DNA from 3 places in the Actinokineospora cianjurensis genome. Region 3 is predicted to be linked to each of the others. Evidence: riboswitches for the same ligand, from Rfam matches in the RefSeq annotation. Region 3 holds a riboswitch; each other region holds the start of a gene.

Region 1 (7,207 bases), 770 kb from region 3:
CTTCCGGGTGCTGTTCCGGATCGTGTTCGGCGGCGCCGAGGGGTCGACGATCATCCTGCGGTTGCCGGAGATCCCGTTGCCCGCGTGGGCGGCGGGGATCCGCCTGCTCGGTGACGTCTCGGCGGAGTCGGTGCTGGGTGGGCTCTACGACGGGCTCAGGTTGGCCACCATGGTGATCTGCCTCGGCGCGGCGAACGCGTTGGCGAACCCGAAGCGGCTGCTGAAGGCCATGCCGCCCGCGTTGTACGAGGTCGGAACGGCGGTGATCGTGGCGATGTCGGTGTTCCCGCAGTTGGCCGAGAGCGTGGTGCGGGTTCGGCAGGCCAGGAAGTTGCGCGGTGGTCACGGCGGCAAGCGGTTCCAGGCGCTCCGGGCGGTGGCCATCCCGGTGCTGGCTGACGCCTTGGACCGGTCGCTGCGGTTGGCCGCGTCGATGGACTCCCGCGGATACGGTCGGGCGGGTGTGGTGGCGGCACGGACCCGGCTGGTCACCGGGACGTTGATGATCGTGGGGCTCATCGGGGTGTGCGTCGGTGTTTACGCCACTTTGGACGGTTCGACGCCGCGCTACCTCGCCGCTCCTGTGTTGTTCAGCGGTGTTGTTGTCGCGTTGATCGGGTTCCGGACGGCGGGGGCGAGGGTCAAGCGCAGCCGGTACCGGCCGGAGCGTTGGCAGCTAGCGGAGGTCGTCGTGGCGGCCAGCGGTATCGGGGTCGCCGTCGCCCTGTTCGCCACGTCGAGCGTCGACCCGACGAACCTGAACCCGTCGCTGGTGACGTTGTCGTGGCCGATGCTGTCCTGGTTGCCGCTCGGTGGCGTCCTACTGGGACTGGCACCCGCCTTCCTGAGCCCGCTGCCGCGGCCCGAGCTGGAGGGTATCCCCGCGTGATCGACCTGGACGGTGTCTCCTTCTGGTACCACGGCCAACCCGAGCCGGTGCTGTTCGACATCACCCTGTCGATCGGGGAGAGCGAGCTGGTGCTGCTGGCCGGGCAGACCGGGGCGGGCAAGTCGACGCTGCTGGGGACCATCAACGGACTCGTCCCGCACTTCACCGGCGGTCACCTCGAGGGGGCGGTGTCGGTGGCGGGTGTGTCCACGCGGTCGGGGCCGCCGCGTGAGTTCGCCCACCTCGTCGGCATGGTCGGTCAGGACCCGTTGGCCGGGTTCGTGACCGACACGGTCGAGGAGGAGTTGGCCTACGGCATGGAGCAGTTGGGGGTCACGCCGCCGGTGATGCGTCGCCGGGTCGAGGAGACGCTCGACCTGCTTGGCATCGCCGAGCTCCGGCGGCGGGCGTTGCGAACGTTGTCGGGTGGTCAGCAGCAGCGGGTGGCGATCGGCTCGGTGCTGACCATGCACCCCAGGGTGTTGGTGCTGGATGAGCCCACCTCGGCGTTGGACCCGACGGCGGCAGAAGACGTGCTGGCCACCCTGTCGCGGCTTGTGCACGACCTCGGTACGACGGTTGTGCTTGCCGAGCACCGGATGGAGCGGGTCATCCCGTTCGCCGACCGGATGCTCTACATCCCTGGGGATGGCACTGTGCGGGACGGCACGCCCGCCGAGGTGCTGCGGGAGACGCCGGTCGCCCCGCCGATCGTGGAGCTCGGGCGACTGGCGGGCTGGGATCCGCTGCCGATGACGGTACGGGACGCGCGCAAGCAGGCCGGTTCGCTGCGGTCGCGCCTGCCCGAGACTCCTGCCCAGGGCTCGGTGGTGGTCGGCGAACCGTTGCTGAGCAGCACCGGTGTCGTGGTCCGATATGGACAGACCGTGGCCGTGCGGGGTGTGGACCTCGATCTGCGCGCGGGGGAGGTCCTGGCCATCATGGGCCGCAACGGATCGGGCAAGTCGTCGCTGCTATGGGCCTTGCAGGGCTCTGGCCCCAGGCAGGGCGGCGCGGTTCATGTGGACGGCTCGGACCCGAAGGCGTTGCCGAGCGCTCGGGCTCGCAAGCTGGTCGGGCTTGTGCCCCAGACCGCGAGTGATCTGCTGTACCTGGAGACCGTGGCTGATGAATGCGCCGCGGCTGACCTGGAAGCCGGTGCTGAAGCGGGCTCCTGCCAGGCCCTGCTGTCGCGGCTCGCCCCGGGGATCGCCGCTGATCGGCATCCCCGCGACTTGTCCGAGGGCCAACGGTTGGCCTTGGTGCTCGCGGTGCAGCTGTCGGCGGCGCCACGGGTCATGCTGCTGGACGAACCGACGCGCGGTCTGGACTACACCGCGAAGGCTTCTCTTGCGCGGATCGTGACCTCGCTGGCCGCTGAGGGGCACGCGGTCACCATCGCCACGCATGACGTCGAGTTCGTCGCCACCGTGGCGCACCGCGTGATCGTGATGGCCGAGGGGGAGATCGTGTCCGACGGCTCGACAGCCGAGGTGCTCACCGGCTCGCCCGCCTTCGCCACCCAGGTCGCGAAGATCCTCGGCCACGGCTGGTTGACGGTGTCCGAGGTCGCCGCGGCGTTGCCGCAGGTGCTCCGATGACCGCCATCCGGCAGTGGGGGCGTTCCGACCAGGTTGTGCGGGTCGGGCCGCGGTCGGCGCTGGTGCTGGGCTTGGCGTCGCTCGCCGGGTTGATGATGTTCGTGTGGCCGCTGCTGGTGCGGGTCGAGCCGCAGAGCATGCAGCACGGGCCCGACGCGCCGTTCCTCTTCATCGGGATCCTGCCGGTGCTGATCGTGGTCGTGCTGGCGGAGCTGTCCGAGGGCGGGATGGACTCCAAGGCGCTGGCCATGCTGGGGGTGCTGTCCGCGATCAACGCGGCACTGCGCCCGCTCGGCGCGGGGACGGCGGGCATCGAGACGGTGTTCTTCATGCTGGTGCTCTCGGGGCGGGTTTTCGGCGCCGGGTTCGGGTTCGTGCTCGGGTGTACGTCGCTGTTCGCCTCCGCGTTGCTCACCGCTGGGGTGGGGCCGTGGTTGCCGTTCCAGATGCTGTGCTCGGCGTGGATCGGGATGGGCGCGGGGTTGTTGCCGCGCAGGGTCACCGGCAAGGCCGAGATCGCGATGCTCGTCGGGTACGGAATCGTGGTCGCCTACGTGTTCGGGTTCCTGATGAACCTGTGGTTCTGGCCGTTCATCACCGGCGCCGAGGTGCCGTACCACGACGGCCACATCTCCTACGTACCAGGCGATCCCGTGTGGGAGAACCTGCACCGGTTCGCGGTGTTCACCCTCCTGACCTCCACGGCGGGCTGGGACACCGGGCGGGCGATCACCAACACGGTCGCGATCCTCGTCGTCGGCCCGGCGGTCCTGGCGACGTTGCGGCGGGCCGCGCGCAAGGCTTCTTACGGTGTGGCGCCGACTTTCGGCACGCCGTTCCTGCCGGAGGGTGAGCGACGCCACCGGATGGCCGATTGACCGTGGCGGTGGGACTGCGAGACTGACCGCACAACCGAACAGCGCTCGGCGGCGGGGGAAGTCCGGTGGGAATCCGGCACTGACCCGCAACGGTGAGCCACCGCACAGGTGGCGAGTCCGACTACCCGTCCCGAGCGTCAGAACTCCCTCACCCGTCGTGGTTCGCGGTCCGGGGAACCGGCGCCGGTGGCGCCTGTTCCGGTCCGCGCTGCCCGGAAAGGTCCACATGAGACTCCGTTCCGCCGTGCTCGCCCTCGCTTGTGCCGCCGGTGCGGTGGTCGCCGCGCCCACCGCGCAGGCAACCACCACCCACAACCGCGCCGACGCCGCGTCCGGCTGGCTCGCCCGCCAGTTCGTCAACGGCGACCACCTGGAGACCGACTTCGGCGGCACCAGCTACCCCGACGCGGGTCTGACGATCGACGCCGTGTTCGCGTTCGCCTCCTCGGGCACCGCCAACGACTACGGTGCCGCGGCGCTGACCTGGCTCGCGCAGCCCACCGTGCTGTCGGGCTACATCGGCGACGGCACCGAGGCATACGCGGGCGCCACCGCGAAGACCGCGCTCGCGGTGCAGGTCCGCGGCGGCAACCCCACCAGCTTCGGCGGCGTCAACCTCATCACCCGGCTGAACTCGCTGCTCACCCCGTCCGGCCGGTTCTCCGACCAGTCGATCTACGGCGACTACAGCAACGCGTTCACCCAGTCCCTCGCCGTGATCGCCCTCGACCGCACCGCGGCAGGCGCCCCCGTCTCGGCCGTGAACTTCACCGCAGGCACCCAGTGCCCCGACGGCGGCTTCCCGATCGTCTTCGGCGCCCCCACCTGCGCCAGCGACACCGACGCCACCGCCGTCGTCGTCCAGGCGCTGCTCGCCACCGGCCGCACCGCCGCCGCCCAGCAGGGCCTGACCTGGCTCAAGTCCAAGCAGCAAGCCAACGGCGGCCTCGCCTACGGCGACGGCTCCGGCACCCCCAACACCAACACCACCGGCCTCGCAGGCCAGGCGTTCCGCGCGGGCGGCCGCCTCCCCGCCGCCCTCAAGTCCCGCCAGTACGTCCTCTCCCTCCAGGCAAACTGCACCGCCCCCGTCCCCGACCGCGGCGCCATCGCCTACGACTCCACCGGCCTCAACCCCAGCACCGTCACCCGAGCGACCGCCCAAGCCACCCTCGCCCTGCGCGGCGCCCCCTTCGCCACCCTGACCTCGACAGGCTCCACGAACGGCGCACCCACCCTCGCCTGCTGATAGCACACTCGCTCCCCGATGCCTGGTTCCGCCCGACTCCCGGAGCGGAACCAGGCATCGCGATTCCTAGGCGTCGTCGGCCTGAACGGTGGAGCCTGCGTCAAGGCTGACGGTTGCTCCTATCGCGAGTTCGTTCAGCGCAGGCACCGGAGGACACCGGCGACCATGTCTGAGTGCTCGCCACTGAACCATCCGATCGACCCGGACAAGCCTTGGCGGTGGCGTGTTCAGCCACGACGCCTTCGCGTCAGCCGGCCTTCGTGACCCGACCTGGGTCAGATGCCCGTTCACCGCCCTCGCCTTCTGCTGCGGAACACGCCTTCGGATCCACCGACAGCGGGCGATCGTCGAGCAGCAGGCGAGACTGGTCAGTCAGGTCGGGGCCTGTTCTGCTCGTGTGTGAGGCGTCTCGGTATTCGGGAGCCGCCGGGTGTTGGGTAGTCTTTGTCCGACCGGTGGGTTGAGCACACAGCCTGCGTAGCGTGGCCAGCCATCGGGGGTTCGTGTGGAGTTGTTCAGTGCCAGGATCGAGGACCAAGGCACCCACGTCGTGTTGAGTGCGGTCGGTGAGATCGACATGGCCACGGCGCCGGATTTCCGGGTGGCGCTGGCTACCGCGGCGGCGCGGGCGGAGCGGTTGGTCGTGGATCTCACGGGGGTGCGGTTCCTGGGGTCGGTGGGGATGACCGCGTTGATCGAGGCGTACGACCACGCGCAGCGGGACGGGGTGGCGATCACGTTCGTCATCGCGGCGCGCAGCACCGTCCAGCGGACGTTGGAGATCACCGGGCTGCTCGGGTCGTTGCCGGTCGTGCACACCCTGAGGCAGGCTGACGGCTAGCCATGGGCCAGAGGTGGCCATTCGCCTACACTGCCGTGATGGACACGTTCGACGTCGGGTTCCTGGAGCCGATCGGGCTCGGGCGGGTCGAAGGGGCCGTCTACCTGCGGCTTCTTCGGTCGCCGAGGGCTGATGCCAGTGAGCTCGCCGCCGACCTGGACGTGTCCGGGAGTCGGTTGGGGAAGGCGATCGGGAACCTGGTCGCCGCTGGGTTGGTCGCGAAGCTGGCGGTGCGCCCGGTGCGGTACGTGCCTGCGCCGCCGCAGGTGGCCATTGACGCGTTGGCGTTGCGCAGGGCGGAGGAACTGGACCGGCTGCGAGCGACGGCCCGGGATCTCGCGGCGGCGTACGAAGAAGCGCCGCGGGGGCACGCGGCGGACCTGATCGAGCTGATCGAGGGTGGATCGGCGGTGCGCCACCACATCGCGCAGCTGCAACTCGCCGCGCAGGAGGAGGTGCTGATCATCGACTGCCCGCCGTACCTGGGCGGCACCCCGGAGTTCAACGTCACCGAGCTCCAAGCCCTCCAGCGCGGCGTCGCCTACCGCTCGATCTACCACATGCCACTGCTCGACGACCCGGCCCGCCTGGCGCAGGTCGCCACCTACACCGAGGCGGGCGAGCAGGCCCGCGCCCTGGTCGATGTCCGGATGAAGATGATGATCGCCGACCGCCGGGTGGCCCTGCTGCCGCTGAGCTCGGACGAACCCGACACCGGCGCCCGCATCGTCGTGCACCGCTCCCCGCTGCTGACCGCGCTGGTCGCCTGCTTCGACCTGCTGTGGGACCGCGCCACCCCCATCGGCACCGCCCTGCGCGGCACCCGCCGCGACAAGGAGATGCTGGCCCTACTCGCCTCCGGGATGAAGGACGCCGCGATCATGCGCTCGCTCGACATCACCCAACGCACCATGACCCGCCGCATGACCGAACTCCTCGACGAACTCGGCGCCGCCACCCGCTTCCAAGCAGGCATCCAGGCCAACCGCCGCGGCCTGGTCTAGCGGCCGAACATCGCTTCTGCCAGGTCACGCACCGAGGCCATCACGGAGCGGTCTTGCTTGGGGCGGGGGAGTGGCAGCATGAAGCGGATGTCGTCGTCGGAGGCGGGATGGGCGGACTGGGCGGCGGTGCGAAGGGTGTCACGGTCCACGGTGCGGGAGGCGCTGATCTGAGTCTCCTGGGTGCCGATGACCCGGATGTACTGCTGGGTGTCGTCGAAGAGCTCGTAGCGGAGCGTGGGTGACTCGGTCTCACAGGTCAGCGCCCCGTAGGTGCACTGACCCGGGGTGGTTCCCAGCGGCGGGCCGACGGCGATGTAGCTGGAGCCCGACCTCGACGAGAGGTACCAGGTCCTCTGCTGGGGCACAGGTTCGTAACCGGGCACCGCAGTCACCATGAGCGACGACCGGTCCACTTGCGCCGCGGCGATGCGCTGGTCCACATCGGAGGGCACGGCCCCGGCGAGCGCGTGCAGTAGCACCAGACTGACTGCCACGAACACCACCAACGACCCAAGCGCCAGGTACCAGCGCCGCAACAACACCCCCGCCACCAGCGCGAACGGGACGACCCCAAGCAACAACCACAGCGGCTGAGACTGACTGATACCGAGGTGCACCTCGTCGGTGATGTCCCACGCGAGCAGCCACAGCCCGAACCCGATGCCGCCCACGAGAGCAGCCCATACAAACCGTCCACCCCGACTCGACGGCAACCACGACGCCTCGGGTGCCACGCGCGTCACCG
Region 2 (7,207 bases), on a different contig from region 3:
CGCCGAGCGGGCCGCGCTCAACACCAGCCTCGCCGAGGTGCGCGCCTCCGTGCGCGCGGAGAAGCTCAGCGAGGTCGCCGCCGAGTTCGACCGGGTGCACAGCATCCAGCGCGCGGTCGAGGTCGGCTCGGTGGACGCGATCGTCAGCGTCGCGCAGCTGCGGCCGCGGATCATCGAGGCGATCGAGCACGGGATGAAGGTGTGACCGGTCGCTAGGTGTCCCTTGTGGCCGGTCGGTGTTGCCCGAAGGGGCGGACCGGGGGCCATGGCCCGGGCGGGCCGTGCCGTGGTGTTGTTGAGCGGTGCGGCGGCGGCGCGAGGTGTCTTCTACTGGTCCGCCCCCTTCCCCGGGGGCGGACCAGCGGGGATCTGGCCTGCTCGCGTTGCAGCGGGCGGCCGGGAACACGGCGGTGGCGTCACTGCTCGGCGTTCCCGCGCGGACCGAGGTCGAGCCGCCTGCGGACGTCGCGGTGCCGGTGCCCGACGCGGGTGTGCCGGGCGAGGTCGTGCGGGTGGCCGAGGAGCAGCGGCTGGCCGTCGGGGAGTCGGCTGAGCGGGCCGGGGAGCGGGTGGACCAGGCGGTCCGGGCTCATCAGGACCGGTTGTCCGCGACTGTCAGTACCCAGGAGGCCACGGCTGTCGCAGCGCTGGGTTCGTTGCGTGCCAACGTAAGCGCGCAGTCGTCTGCTCAGGCCGCCGCGGCCCAGGCTGCTTCCACGGGTACCCGTGCGACGGTCCGGGCTCGGGCGGGGGCCGGGGTGACGGCCGCGCACGCTCGGATCGATGTGATGGGGGAGGAGTCCCGCGCGGCCGGACAGCGGGAGGCTGAGCGCGCGGTTCGTGAGACGCCCGCTGCCTCGGCCGCGCGTCCGCCTGCCGCGGCGGGGGATCCGGACATCGCCGCTGGGCAGGATCGCATCGGGCAAGCCGTGGCGGACAAGGCCGGTGGCGAGTTGGCGCGGTCGGGCGGGGAGGCGGCGGGGCAGGTCCGGGCGGGGGTCGCCGCGGCACAGTCGAGTCTGTACGACCCGGCGAAGGAGAGCGCCGCCTCGCAGGTGCGGGACGCGGCTGACCAGACCGACCGGGCGTTGGTGGAGGGGACGGCCACTGCGGTTTCCGCTTTGCGGGCAACGGGTTCGCGGACGGTCGAGACGGCCGCGCGGGGGCATCAGCGGTTTGTGGCGGCCTTGCGTGCGGGGCGGCAGACGGCAGTGGGGGATCTGGCCGCGTGGGGCGCGGAGAGCCGTGGCCGGTTGCGGGACACGGCGGCTCGGCTCGGGGCTGGGTTGGTCGATCACGCGCGGTCGTTGGCCGGGTTGGTCGCGGGGCGGGCGCGGCCGGTGGAGGACCCGGTCGGTGTGGTTCGGGCCGCTGGGGACCAGGTGTCGCAGGGGATTGACGACGCGGCGGGTGGGCTGGTCGAGGGGGCGGGGCAGCTCGCTTCCGGGCACCAGGAGGCCGTTGGGGGAGTGGGGGAGCAGGCGGCTGGGGCGTTCGGTCGGGTGGGGGAGGCGGCGGGTGCGGCGCTGCGGCAGGGTGCGGCGGCGTTCGCCGGGCAGGCCGGGCAGACGCGGGACGCGATGACGGCAGAGCTGGATCGGGTGCCCGCTGTGGCGGGTGACGCGTTGGGTGCTCGACACCGGTCTACTGTGGATGGTCATGCCGGGGCGGTGGACCGGTCTGTCGAGGCGCAGCGGGGGTGGGTGTCCGACGCGCGTTCCCGTGGGGCGCAGGGGGCGGTCAGGTTCGCGGGTGAGGCCGAGCGGTTGACCGGGCAGGCTCGGTCGCAGCCGGTGCAGCGGTGGTTGGCGGAGATCGTCGGCCGGATGCGGAACTGGCTGCGCGAGAAGTGCGGCGACGTGCTCGGCGGCATCCTGTCCGGGCTGATCCTCTCGATTCCGACGATCATCATCGGGGTCGGGTTGCTGCTGGCCGGGCCGGTCGGGTGGACGGTGCTCGCGGGTCTACTGGTCGTGGGCGTCGGTCTGGGGATCTACGGGCGTTGGCAGGAGTACAAGGCGGATCACGGCGGCAACGGACCGGGATTCCTTGCCGGACTTGGCTTGGTGGGTCTCGGCATCGCGGACCTGACCGGCATTCCGTACATCGTGGAGGCCGCGGTGGGCCAGCGCGCCTTCGCCCCGACCGGGATGAGCGACTTCGAACGGTGGGAACGCGGCACCCAGGGCGTGGTCAACCTGGCCCTGCTGGTCGCGGGCGGCGCCAAGAAGCTGTTCGCCGAACGAGCTCCCGTCGAACCCGTCCGCGCCCCCGTCGACCCGCACACCGTCCCGATCCCCGGCGAGAGCAACAACGCCCGCTTCGAAGCCGCCCGCCAGATCATCCTCGACACACCCCCCGCCGACCGCGCCGCCGCCACTCGCGTCCTGTTCCCCCGCCTCACCGAACTCAGCGGCAACACCTGGAACTTCCGCGCCAACCCCTCAGCCGACGGCGGAATCCACTTCACCGGCGAGGGCGCGCCCTTCATCTTCGCCATCGACAACGCGGGCAACGCCTTCCAGGGCAAGATCGGCCCCGGCACCCTCACCATCCACCCGGGCGCCCCCACCACGGTCAACTACACCACCCTCCGCCCCCTGACTCCCACACCCCCGCCACCCCCGATACCCGCTCCTGCCACCGCCACCGACCCCATCCCCCCGGTCGCCCCTCGGCTACCTGCCCCACCCTCCGAGCGCGAGCCCGAACCCAGCAGCCACTAGCCGGACAAGCCCGCCAGTCGATCATCCAGATCGGCTGACCGAGTGCCTTCGGCTGATTGCCGATTCGGCCCGCCAGTGGCTCGGTCTCGATCATCGAGCAGGCCATCGGCTCGGGTGGGATACAGCGGACCGTGCCTGTGGGCACTGCTCCAACCGAGCGACACGCCCACTAGATGTGGGGTGCGATGGCCGGGCGCGCACCCATGTATTGTGCCTCTAGCTGGTTCGGCCGATCATCCAGATCGGTCGTCGCAAGAGGGAACCCGGTGTGAGTCCGGGGCTGCCCCGCAGCGGTGAGTGGGAACGAGAGCCGTCACGAAGCACTGGGCCACGACAGGTCTGGGAAGCGGCGGCCGGTAGGTGCCGATGAGGCGTGCCCGCGAGTCCGAAGACCTGCCAGCGCTTCCGCACGCGTCCGCGTGCGGGTGTCCGCGGCCCCGAGGGAGGGCGGGAGGACGTGGCGGTCGCGCGCGCCCGCCCGGTCTCCGCTGCCCGGGGTCGCTCGGTGAGCGAGGAGAGACCTGTGACGGCCACGACCACCATGCGCGTGCGCAAGCGCGATGGGACGTTGGAACCGGTCGACGTCAACAAGATCGTCGGGGCGGTGCGCGCCCAGGCCACCGGACTGTCCGATGTGGACCCGTTGCGGGTGGCGACCAGGACGATCAGCGGTCTCTACGACGGCGCGAGCACCGAGGAGCTCGACCAGCTCTCCATCCAGACCGCCGCCGCGCTGGTGGCCGAGGAGCCGGAGTACTCCAAGCTCGCTGCCGGGCTGCTCGCCGCGTTCATCGGCAAGGAGGTGCGCAGGCAGGGCGTCGGCTCGTTCAGCGACAGCATCGCGCTCGGCCACGACCAGGGCCTGATCGGTGATACCACCGCCGCGTTCGTCGCCGCCAACGCCACCGAGCTCGACGGCGCCGTCGACCCCGCGGCCGACCGGCGGTTCGAGTACTTCGGCCTGCGCACCGTCTACGACCGCTACCTGCTGCGACACCCCGAGCAGCGCACCGTGATCGAGATGCCGCAGTACTGGCTGCTGCGGGTCGCCTGCGGCCTGTCCACGACCGCCGCCGAGGCCATCGGGTTCTACCGGCTGATGTCGTCGCTGGCGTACCTGCCCAGCTCGCCGACCCTGTTCAACTCCGGCACCCAGCACACCCAGATGTCCTCGTGCTACCTGCTCGACTCCCCGCGCGACGAGCTGGAGTCGATCTACGAGCGCTACGCCCAGATCGCCAGGCTGTCGAAGTTCGCGGGCGGCATCGGCGTGCAGTGGTCCCGGGTCCGCTCCCGCGGCGCCCTGATCCGCGGCACCAACGGCCACTCCAACGGCATCGTGCCGTGGCTGCGCACCCTGGACGCGTCGGTGTCGGCGGTCAACCAGGGCGGTAGGCGCAAGGGCGCGGCCTGCGTGTACCTCGAGACCTGGCACCCGGACATCGAGGAGTTCCTGGAGCTGCGCGACAACACCGGCGAGGACGCCAGGCGCACGCACAACCTCAACCTGGCCAACTGGATCCCCGACGAGTTCATGCGCCGGGTCGAGGCCGACGCCGACTGGTCGCTGTTCGACCCGGACGAGCTGCCCGAGCTGGTCGACCTGTGGGGCGAGGACTTCGACCGCGCCTACCGCGGCGCCGAGGAGGCGGGCCGGGCCGTGCGCACGGTCAAGGCCCGCGACCTCTACGGCAAGATGATCCGCACGCTGGCGCAGACCGGCAACGGCTGGATGACCTTCAAGGACACCTCGAACCGGACCTGCAACCAGACCGCCGAGCCGGGCAACGTGGTGCACCTGTCCAACCTGTGCACCGAGATCCTCGAGATCACCAGCGACGAGGAGACCGCGGTCTGCAACCTCGGCTCGGTCAACCTCGGCGCGCACGTGCTCGCCGACTCTCCCGACGGCATGGACTGGGAGCGGCTGCGCGCGACCGTGCGCACCGCCGTGGTGTTCCTCGACCGTGTGATCGACATCAACTACTACCCGACCGAGCAGGCTGCCCGCAGCAACCCGCGCTGGCGGCCGGTCGGCCTCGGCGTCATGGGCCTGCAGGACGTCTTCTTCAAGCTCGGCCTGCCGTTCGACTCCCCGAGGGCGCGGGAGCTCTCGACCCGCGTCGCCGAGGAGATCTACCTGACGGCGCTGGAGTCGTCTGCCACGCTGGCCGAGGAGTCGGGCGCGCACCCGTCGTTCGCGCAGACCCGCGCCGCCCGCGGTGACCTGCAGCCCGACCTGTGGGGCGTCACGCCGACGCAGACCGAGCGGTGGACCGCCGTGCGGGCCCGCGTCGCCGAGCACGGCCTGCGCAACTCGCTGCTGATCGCCGTCGCGCCGACCGCCACCATCGCCTCCATCGCGGGCTGCTTCGAGTGCATCGAGCCGCAGGTGTCGAACACGTTCAAGCGCGAGACCCTCTCCGGGGAGTTCCTGCAGATCAACTCCTACCTCGTGCGCGAGCTCAAGGCGCGCGGGCTGTGGACCGACGACGTCCGGTCGCGGCTCAAGCGCGATGAGGGGTCCGTGCAGGGGCTCACCGAGCTGCCTGCCGACGTGCGCGAGCTGTTCCGCACCGCGTGGGAGCTGCCGCAGAAGGCACTGGTCGACCTGGCCGCCGCGCGCGGCCCGTACATCGACCAGAGCCAGTCGCTGAACCTGTTCGTGGCGTCGCCGACCATCGGCAAGCTGTCCTCGATGTACCTCTACGCCTGGAAGTCCGGGCTGAAGACCACGTACTACCTGCGCTCCCGCCCGGCGACGCGCATCCAGCAGGCGACCGTGCCGACCGCGGCAGCCGCCCCGGTCGACGCCGAGGCCATCGCCTGCTCCCTGGAGAACCCCGAGTCCTGCGAGGCATGCCAGTGACGGCTCTTGAGACCACCGGCCTGGCGGGCACCGCCCGCGGCCACGCGCTGCTCGACCCCGGCATGGACCTGACCCTGCGGCCCATGCGCTACCCGCTGTTCTACGACCGCTTCCGCGACGCCATCAAGAACACCTGGACCGTCGAGGAGGTCGACCTGCACTCCGACCTCGCCGACCTGGCCAAGCTCTCGCCTGCCGAGCGGCACCTGGTCAACCGGCTGGTGGCGTTCTTCGCGACCGGCGACACCATCGTCGCCAACAACCTGGTGCTCAACCTCTACGAGCACCTCAACGCGCCGGAGGCCCGGCTCTACCTGTCGCGGCAGCTGTTCGAGGAGGCCGTGCACGTCCAGTTCTACCTGACGCTGCTCGACACCTACCTGCCCGACGAGGACGAGCGGATCGCGGCTTTCGCGGCGGTGGACAACATCCCGTCGATCCGCGCCAAGGCCGAGTTCTGCTACAAGTGGATCGACTCCATCTCCGGCCTCACCCGCCTGGAGTCCAAGGCGGACCGCCGCGGCTTCCTGCTCAACCTCATCTGCTTCGCCGCCTGCATCGAGGGCCTGTTCTTCTACGGCGCCTTCGCCTACGTGTACTTCCTGCGCTCCCGCGGCCTGCTCAACGGCCTCGCGTCGGGCACGAACTGGGTTTTCCGCGACGAGTCCATGCACATGGCCTTCGCCTTCGACGTGGTGGACACCGTGCGCCGCGAGGAACCCGACCTGTTCGACGACGAGCTGATCGACCAGGTCAAGCAGATGATCCGCGAAGCCGTCGACGCCGAGACCGCGTTCGCCGAAGACCTGCTGGTCCGCGGCGTGGCAGGCATGTCCGTCGCCGACATGCGCACCTACCTGGAACACGTGGCCGACCGCCGCCTCCAGGTCCTGGGCATCCCCCCCATCTACGGTTCCCCCAACCCCTTCGCCTTCATGGAACTCCAAGACGTCCAAGAACTCTCCAACTTCTTCGAACGCCGAGTCTCCGCCTACCAGGTAGCAGTAACCGGCTCCGTCTCCTTCGACGAAGACTTCTAGGTTGCACCCGCCGGGCTGGGCACCTCCACTGGACCCAGCCCGGCTCCGATCGTACGTGTCCGGCCTGGTCCGGCCAGCGGCTCGCGGCTTCGCGACACCATGGTGCATCTCTAGATAGGGGCTAGGTAGAGTTCTGGGTATGGCAGGCCCACGCATGACGTTGCCGACGCAGTTGGTGCTGCGCGCCCTGATGGAGAACCCCGACCAGGAGATGTACGGGCTCGAGATCTGCGCGGCCGCCGGACTGCCCAGCGGCACCATCCACCCACTGCTCGCCCGGCTCGAACGGGTCGGCTGGCTGCGCAGCCGCTGGGAGGACATCGACCCGGCCCAGGAAGGCAGGCCCCGCCGCCGCTACTACGGCCTCGACCCCAACAGCCTCGCCCCCATCCGCGCCGCCCTCACCCGCGTCGAAGCCTCACAAGCCGCCCTCACCCGCCTGCGTCCCGGCCTCGCGGGCGGTGCCCGATGACAGGTACCTCTCCGAGCAGTAGTGCTCCCGTCCGTGGCGGAAGTGGCGGCGTCGCACGCGGTCGAGCCCACGAACTCGCGCACATCCTCGTGCGGGATCT
Region 3 (7,207 bases):
CCCGATCTTCGTGCTGCCGCTCGCGCCGATCAAGGTGCTGGTGGCCAGCGGCATCGCGGGCGTGTCCGGGCTGCTGCTCGGCTCGATCATGGCGGTGCTGGCGCTCAGCCTGTGGTTCAGCCCGCCGACCAGGGTCATCGCCGGGCTGATCGCGGTACTGGTCTCGGTCGCCGCCTTCCCCCTGACCAACCTGGGCGGCTTCTTCCTCGGTTCCCTCCTCGGCATCCTCGGCGGCGCCATGGCCGCGTCCTGGGCGCCCCGCAAGCCCAAGAAGACACCCGAGCCCGTGGAGGCCGTCGCCGCCTGAGCCGTGTCCGCGAACGGGTGTGGCGCGGATCGCGGCGGGCCGAACACGACCTAGGTGGCCGCTTGGACGAATCCGGCGATCGAGTCCGGGGTGCCCGCGGGGTGGGTGTGCAGGTACGAGGCGTGCAGGGCGCCGGTGCTGAAGCCATCGCCGTGGGGGGTGCCGTCGTGGTCGCGCCAGGTCCAGGCGGGGCTGGCGGGGTGGGCGGGGGTGAGGCGGGTGCGGTGGAACTCGTGGCCGGTGACCCGGGCGCCTTCCCGGTGCAGCACGGAGGGTGCGGTGGCGACGGCGTCGCGGTAGCCGAGCAGCAGGCGCGGTGTCATGGTGGCGTCGGCGTCGAGTACGCCGCACATGGTGTGGCCGTCGAGGTGCTTGGCCAGGTACAGCAGGCCGCCGCACTCGGCGTGGACCGGTTTGCCGGAGCGGGCGAACGCGGCGACGTCGTGGCGGAGGAGTTCGTTGGCGGACAAGGCTTCCGCGTGCGCCTCGGGGAAGCCGCCGGGGAGCACCAGGGCGGCGGTGCGCTCGGGGAGGCGCTCGTCGCGCAGCGGATCGACCACGACGACCTCGGCTCCGGCGGCGCGGAGCAGCTCGGTGTGTTCGGCGTACCCGAAGGTGAACGCGGGCCCGCCCGCCACGGCCACCACCGGTCGGGTCGACACGGCCGCGACCTCCTCGGCCGGTGACCACAGAGGACCGTCCAGCGGGCTTGCCGTCCGCGCGAGCCGGACCACCGCCTCGATGTCCACAGAGGACTCGATGAGCGCGGCCATCGCCTCGACCGCCCGAACCGCGTGCGACCCGTGCTCCGCGGCGGGAACCAGGCCCAGGTGCCGCGATGGAACGTCGACCTCGCCCGCGCGCCGGACCGAGCCGACGACCGGCAGCCCGACCTCGCCGCACGCCTCGCGCAGCACCTGGTCGTGCCGGTCCGACCCGACCTGGTTGAGCACCACCCCGGCGATGCGCACGCCCGGCCGGAACGAGCGGAACCCGTGCAGCAGCGCGGCCAGGCTCGTGCTCTGCCCGCGCGCGTCGACGACCAGCAGCACCGGAGCCGCGAGCAGCCCGGCGACATGCGCGGTCGACCCGAGCCCGCCCTCCTCGACGTGGTGCCCCACCCGGCCGTCGAACAGACCCATGACGCCCTCGATGACCGCGATGTCCGCGCCCGACGAGCCGTGCCGGAACAGGGGGCCGATCCGGTGGGTGCCGACCAGCACCGGGTCGAGGTTGCGACCGGGACGACCTGCGGCGAGCGTGTGGTACCCGGGGTCGATGTAGTCGGGGCCGACCTTGAAGGGCGCCACGGTGTGCCCACGCCCGCGCAGCGCCGCCATGAGCCCGGTCGCCACCGTGGTCTTGCCGCTCCCGGACCCGGGCGCGGCGATGACGACGCGGGCTACCACTCGATGCCCTTCTGGCCCTTGTGGCCCGCGTCCATCGGGTGCTTGACCTTCGTCATGTGCGTGACCAGGTCCGCGGCGTCCACAAGGGACTGCGGTGCGTCCCGACCGGTGATGATCACGTGCTGATGGCCCGGTCGCTGAGCCAGCGTCGCCACGACCTCGTCGGTGTCGATCCAGCCCCACTTGAGCGGGTAGGTGAACTCGTCGAGCACGTACAGGCCGTGCTGCTCCGCCGCCAACCTCCGGCTGATCTCCGCCCACCCCTCGCGCGCAGCCTCGGCGTGGTCCTCCTCGGATCCCGCCTTCCGCGACCACGACCACCCAGCGCCCATCTTGTGCCACTCGACCGGACCACCCTCACCGGTCTGCTCGTGCACCTTTCCCAACGCCAGGAACGCGGACTCCTCGCCGACCCGCCACTTGGCCGACTTCACGAACTGGAACACCCCGATCGACCAGCCCTGGTTCCAGCCCCGCAACGCGAGCCCGAACGCGGCCGTCGACTTCCCCTTCATCTCTCCGGTGTGGACGACGACAAGGGGACGGTTGCGGCGCTGACGGGTGGTGAGCCCGTCCTGGGGAACAACGGACGGCTTTCCCTGTGGCATGGCGTCTCCCTCAGGCCGCGCGGGCGGCGCGGACGACACCCGCGACGGCGTCAGCGGACAGTTCGTCCAAGCGGAGGCCAGTGGCGCCGAGGGCGGTGGCGAGCTTGGTGGCGAGCCCCAGCCGTACTGGTCCGGTCTCGCAGTCGACCACCACGCTGGCCACACCGTCAGCGGCGATCGCGGAAGCGGCCCGCAGAGCGTCGGCGACGGCGTCGTGGGACGAGCGGCCATTGCGGGTCACCGCCACCGTCGCGCGACCATCGGTGACAACCACCAGGAGCGCCCGCCTGCGCGGGTCCCGCATCCGCTCGACCTCAAGTGTCTTGCGAGCGCGCAAAAGGCCGTCCGCCAAGGGAGTGCGCCCACCGGTGCGCAGGTCGCGCAGTCGAGCGACCGCCGCCTCGACCGAAGAAGTGGGCGGCAGGGCCAACTCGGCGTCGCCACCGCGGAAGGTGATCAGCCCGACCTTGTCGCGGCGCTGGTAGGCGTCGCGCAGCAGCGAGATCACCGCGCCGGTCACCGCGGACATCCGCTTGCGAGCGGCCATCGACCCCGAGGCGTCCACAGCGAACAGAACGAGGTTGGACTCACGCCCTTCCCGCACTGCCCGGCGCACATCACCAGACCGCACAACCAATCCCGGACCACTACGCCCCCGGGACTGCTGGAACGGCGCCGCGGCGGTGAGTGTGCCGACCAAGTGGATGCCTGTGCCCTGGTTCTGCGCCGCCCGCAACGCCCGGCCACCGCCTGCCCGCGACCTGGACCGCCTGCCCGGCGCTCCCTCACCCACACCGTCGATCTGCAGCACCCTCGCCCGGAATGCCTCGTCCGGACTGGGGGCAGCCTGCGAACGGTCACCACCCTGCGGCGCCTCGGTGTCCTGCTTGCCCGGCGACTCGCCACTGCCCTGATCGGACTCAGGCTCAGACTCGGGCGAACCGCCGCCGGGGCCACCATCCGGTGTGTCGTCAGGGTTGCGGTCAGCCTCCTCGGCCGCGTCCCGCAATGCCTGCGACAACTGCTCCTGGTCCAGGCCAGGCTCGTCGAACGGATCGCGGCGACGGCGGTGCGGCAGCGCGAGCCGGGCGGCCACCTCGACGTCGATCTCCTCGACCTCGAGAACACCCCGCCACGCCGCGTGCGCCACCGAAGCGCGGGCCACCACGAGGTCCGCCCGCATCCCGTCCACATCGAACGCGGCGCACACGGCGGCGATCCGGCGCAGCTCGGAGTCCGGCAGCACGACCTCCGGCAACGCCTTGCGGGCGGCCACGATCCGGGTCGCCAGCTCGGCGTCCGAAGTGGACCAGGTCGCGGCGAACCCGGCCGGGTCCGCCTCGTAGGCCAGCCTGCGCCGGATGACCTCGGTGCGCGTGTCCACGTCCCGGGCCGCCCGCACCTCGACGGTCAGCCCGAACCGGTCCAGCAGCTGCGGCCGCAGCTCGCCCTCCTCCGGGTTCATCGTCCCGACCAGCAGGAACGCCGACGCGTGCGACACCGACACGCCCTCGCGCTCCACGTGCGCCCGGCCCATCGCGGCGGCGTCGAGCAGCAGGTCGACCAGGTGGTCGTGCAGCAGGTTGACCTCGTCGACGTAGAGCACGCCCCGGTGCGCCGCCGCCAGCAACCCCGGCTGGTACGCCCGGACGCCCTCGGTGAGCGCGCGCTCCAGGTCGAGCGAGCCGATCACCCGGTCCTCGGTCGCGCCGACCGGGAGTTCCACCAGCCGCGCGGGCCGGGTGTCGGACTCGGGGTCGGTGTGCGGGCCGTCCGGGCAGCCCGGGTCGGGTGCGGCGGGGGAGCAGGAGAACCGGCAGCCCGCGACCACCTCGGCGTCGGGCAGCAGAGCCGCGAGCGCGCGCACCACGGTCGACTTCGCGGTGCCCTTCTCGCCGCGCACCAGCACCCCGCCGATCCCGGGGTGCACCGCGTTGAGCAGCAGGGACAACCGCAGGTCGGCGTGGCCGACGACCGCGGCGAACGGGTAGCCGGGCAGGGCTGGACGGGACACGTCGTTCCTCACTCCGGGTCCGCGCCCGGATCGATGGGGCAGCGGGGCCGAGTGTCCTGGCTCCCGGATCGCGGCACCGCCCCGGCCTTCCCGGGCAGCCCGGTGGCACGCGAGGGGACGGCACTCCCCGGTCACAGTGGCGGGACCGCACCGGATTCGCACCGGCTTCCTCGCTCACCCTGCTGGTTCTTCTCTTCAGTTGGCTCCATCGCATCGTCGCAGACCGCGTGGCCGGTGGCCAAGGCACGTGGTGGGGATCTCGGGTCGGTTAGGGTCTTGGCCGGTGTCCGACAGGCAGGGGTGAGTGGGATCAATCCGGTGACCGTGATCGGGATCGGGGCGGACGGCGTGGCCGGGCTGTCCCCGGCCGCGCGCGCCGAACTGGACCGCGCCGAGGTCGTGCTGGGCTCGGCGCGCCAACTCGACCTGCTGCCCGACGAGGTCACCGCCGAACGGGTCACCTGGCCGTCGCCCCTGGTGCCCGCCATCCCCGGGCTGCTCGACCGCTACCGCGACCGCGCGCTGTGCGTGCTGGCCAGCGGCGACCCGATGTTCCACGGCATCGGCACCACGCTGGGCCGGTTCACCGAGGTCCGCGTCGTGCCGCACCCGTCGTCGCTGTCGCTGGCGTGCGCCAGGCTGGGTTGGGCGGTGGAAGAGGTGGCGGTGGTCAGCGCGGTCGCCCGGCCGCTGGCGCGGTTGCACGCCGTGCTGCACCCGGGACGGCGCGTGCTCGTGCTCAGCTCGGACGGCTCGACCCCGGCCGCCGTGGTGGCGTTGCTGCGGGACCGGGGGTTCGGGGCGAGCAAGGTCACCGTGCTGGCGGAACTGGGCGGACCGGGGGAGCGGATCGGCGCGGACGTCGACGGGGTGTCGCCGTTGAACGTGGTCGCGATCGAGTGCGTGGCCGACCCCGGCGCGCGTCGGCTGCCGCGGGTGCCGGGGTTGCCCGATGACGTGTACGAGCACGACGGGCAGATCACCAAGCGCGAGGTCCGGGCGGTGACGGTGTCGTCGCTGGCGCCGGAGCCGGGGCAGCTGCTGTGGGACGTGGGCGCCGGGTCGGGCAGCGTGGGCATCGAGTGGGCGCGGACCCACCCCGCCTGCCGGGTGATCGCGGTGGAACCGAGGGAGGACCGGGCCGACCGGGTGGTCCGCAACGCCGCCGCGCTCGGCGTGCCAGGTCTGGTGCTGGTCCGGGGTGCTGCGCCGGAGGCGTTGGCGGGCCTGGAGGCACCGGACGCGGTGTTCGTCGGCGGCGGGGTGACGGCCGAGGGTGTGCTGCCCGCGTGCTGGGCGGCGTTGCGGCCGGGTGGGCGGATGGTGGTGAACGCGGTGACGCTGGAGTCCGAGGTGCTGGTCGCCCGGTGGCACGCGGAGGTCGGGGGAACACTGACCCGGCTGTCGGTGGGTCGCGCGGGGCCGGTGGGCGGGTTCACCGGGTGGCGGCAGGCGATGCCGGTGACGCAGCTGGTGGCGACCAAGGAGCGTGCATGACCGTCCACTTCATCGGCGCGGGCCCCGGTGCCGCCGACCTGATCACCGTGCGCGGGCGGGACATCATCGCCGCCTCGCCGGTCTGCCTGTACGCCGGTGCGCTGGTGCCCGCCGAGTTGCTGGCCGTGTGCCCGCCGGGGGCGCGGAAGGTCGACACGGCCGAGCTGACCTTGGACGAGATCATCGCGGAACTGGTGGCCGCGCACGCCGCTGGTCACGACGTCGCGCGGCTGCATTCCGGCGATCCGTCGGTGTTCAGTGCGATGGCCGAGCAGATGCGACGCCTTGACACGGCTGGTGTTCCGTATGACGTGACGCCTGGGGTGCCTGCCTTCGCGGCGGCGGCCGCGTCGTTGCGGCAAGAGTTGACGGTCCCCGCACTGGGGCAAACCGTTGTGCTGACTCGAACTTCCGCTCGGGCGACGCCGATGCCCGTCGGGGAGGACCTGGGGACGTTGGGGCAATCGGGTGCCACGATGGTGCTGCACCTGGCCGTCCAGCGGATCGACGAGGTCGTCGCCGAGCTGCTGCCCAACTACGGCGCGGAATGTCCGGTCGCGGTGGTGGCGTACGCCTCTCGGGCGGACGAGGTGGTGCTTCGGGGGACGTTGGCCGACATCGCGGGCAAGGTGCACGACGCGGGCATCAAGCGCACCGCGGTGATCATCGTCGGCCGAGTGCTCGCCCCGGGCGGGTTCTGCGAGAGCCACCTGTACTCGGCGGAGCGGGACCGCTCGTGAAGGTCCTGGTCCTGGGCGGCACGGGTGAGGCTCGGGCGCTGGCGGCCGCGTTGGACGAGAGTCCGGACCACTCGGTTGTGTCCTCTTTGGCCGGACGGGTACGGGATCCGCGGTTGCCGGTGGGGGAGGTGCGGGTCGGCGGGTTCGGTGGGCCGGACAAGTTGGCTGACTGGCTTGTCGCGCACAAGGTCGACGCGGTCGTGGACGCCACGCACCCGTTTGCCGAGCGCATCAGTGCTTCCGCTGCCCGCGCCGCTGAGCTGACCGGGGTTCCGTTGCTCATGTTGCGTCGGCCGGGGTGGCCGTCGCGTCCTGGGTGGCACTGGGTGGAATCGCTGGAGGGGGCTTGCGCTGTCGCGGAAGGGTTGGGGGAGCGGGTTTTCCTGACCACGGGTCGACAAGGGCTTGCGGCCTTCGCCGGGTCGTCCGCGTGGTTCCTGGTGCGGTGCGTGGATCCGCCTGAGCCGCCGGTCCCCGCGCGGTCGGAGGTGGTGCTCGACCGCGGTCCGTACACAGTGGAGGGTGAGCTCGCGGTGTTTCGAGAGCACCGGATCGACGTGCTGGTCACCAAGGACAGTGGCGGCCCGCTGACCGTGGCCAAACTGGACGCCGCCGAGGAGCTGGGTGTTCCG

What was found. Region 3 has a riboswitch for cobalamin ahead of CLV68_RS18260 (putative cobaltochelatase). Riboswitches for the same ligand answer to the same signal wherever they lie in the genome.
Region 1: linked by a shared signal. The riboswitch ahead of CLV68_RS14975 (prenyltransferase/squalene oxidase repeat-containing protein) and the one ahead of CLV68_RS18260 (putative cobaltochelatase) in region 3 are both predicted to bind cobalamin.
Region 2: linked by a shared signal. The riboswitch ahead of CLV68_RS26695 (ribonucleoside-diphosphate reductase subunit alpha) and the one ahead of CLV68_RS18260 (putative cobaltochelatase) in region 3 are both predicted to bind cobalamin.

What each region holds. Positions count from the first base shown of each region.
Region 1 is NZ_RCDD01000002.1:57,416-64,622, forward strand. Features, by position in the region: gene CLV68_RS14960 (energy-coupling factor transporter transmembrane component T) at 1-889, shown strand, start outside; gene CLV68_RS14965 (ABC transporter ATP-binding protein) at 886-2,490, shown strand; gene CLV68_RS14970 (ECF transporter S component family protein) at 2,487-3,368, shown strand; cobalamin riboswitch at 3,364-3,515, shown strand; gene CLV68_RS14975 (prenyltransferase/squalene oxidase repeat-containing protein) at 3,595-4,617, shown strand; gene CLV68_RS14980 (STAS domain-containing protein) at 5,123-5,458, shown strand; gene CLV68_RS14985 (helix-turn-helix domain-containing protein) at 5,497-6,462, shown strand; gene CLV68_RS14990 (hypothetical protein) at 6,459-7,207, opposite strand, start outside.
Region 2 is NZ_RCDD01000005.1:311,947-319,153, forward strand. Features, by position in the region: gene CLV68_RS26685 (ATP-binding protein) at 1-205, shown strand, start outside; gene CLV68_RS34240 (hypothetical protein) at 417-593, opposite strand; gene CLV68_RS34245 (hypothetical protein) at 789-2,726, shown strand; cobalamin riboswitch at 2,931-3,141, shown strand; gene CLV68_RS26695 (ribonucleoside-diphosphate reductase subunit alpha) at 3,250-5,595, shown strand; gene CLV68_RS26700 (ribonucleotide-diphosphate reductase subunit beta) at 5,592-6,635, shown strand; gene CLV68_RS35790 (PadR family transcriptional regulator) at 6,775-7,107, shown strand; gene CLV68_RS26710 (hypothetical protein) at 7,197-7,207, shown strand, end outside.
Region 3 is NZ_RCDD01000002.1:825,288-832,494, reverse strand. Features, by position in the region: gene CLV68_RS18275 (DUF6114 domain-containing protein) at 1-307, shown strand, start outside; gene CLV68_RS18270 (cobyrinic acid a,c-diamide synthase CobB) at 358-1,716, opposite strand; gene cobO (cob(I)yrinic acid a,c-diamide adenosyltransferase) at 1,710-2,324, opposite strand; gene CLV68_RS18260 (putative cobaltochelatase) at 2,335-4,338, opposite strand; cobalamin riboswitch at 4,368-4,560, opposite strand; gene cbiE (precorrin-6y C5,15-methyltransferase (decarboxylating) subunit CbiE) at 4,657-5,835, shown strand; gene cobM (precorrin-4 C(11)-methyltransferase) at 5,832-6,575, shown strand; gene CLV68_RS18245 (cobalt-precorrin-6A reductase) at 6,572-7,207, shown strand, end outside.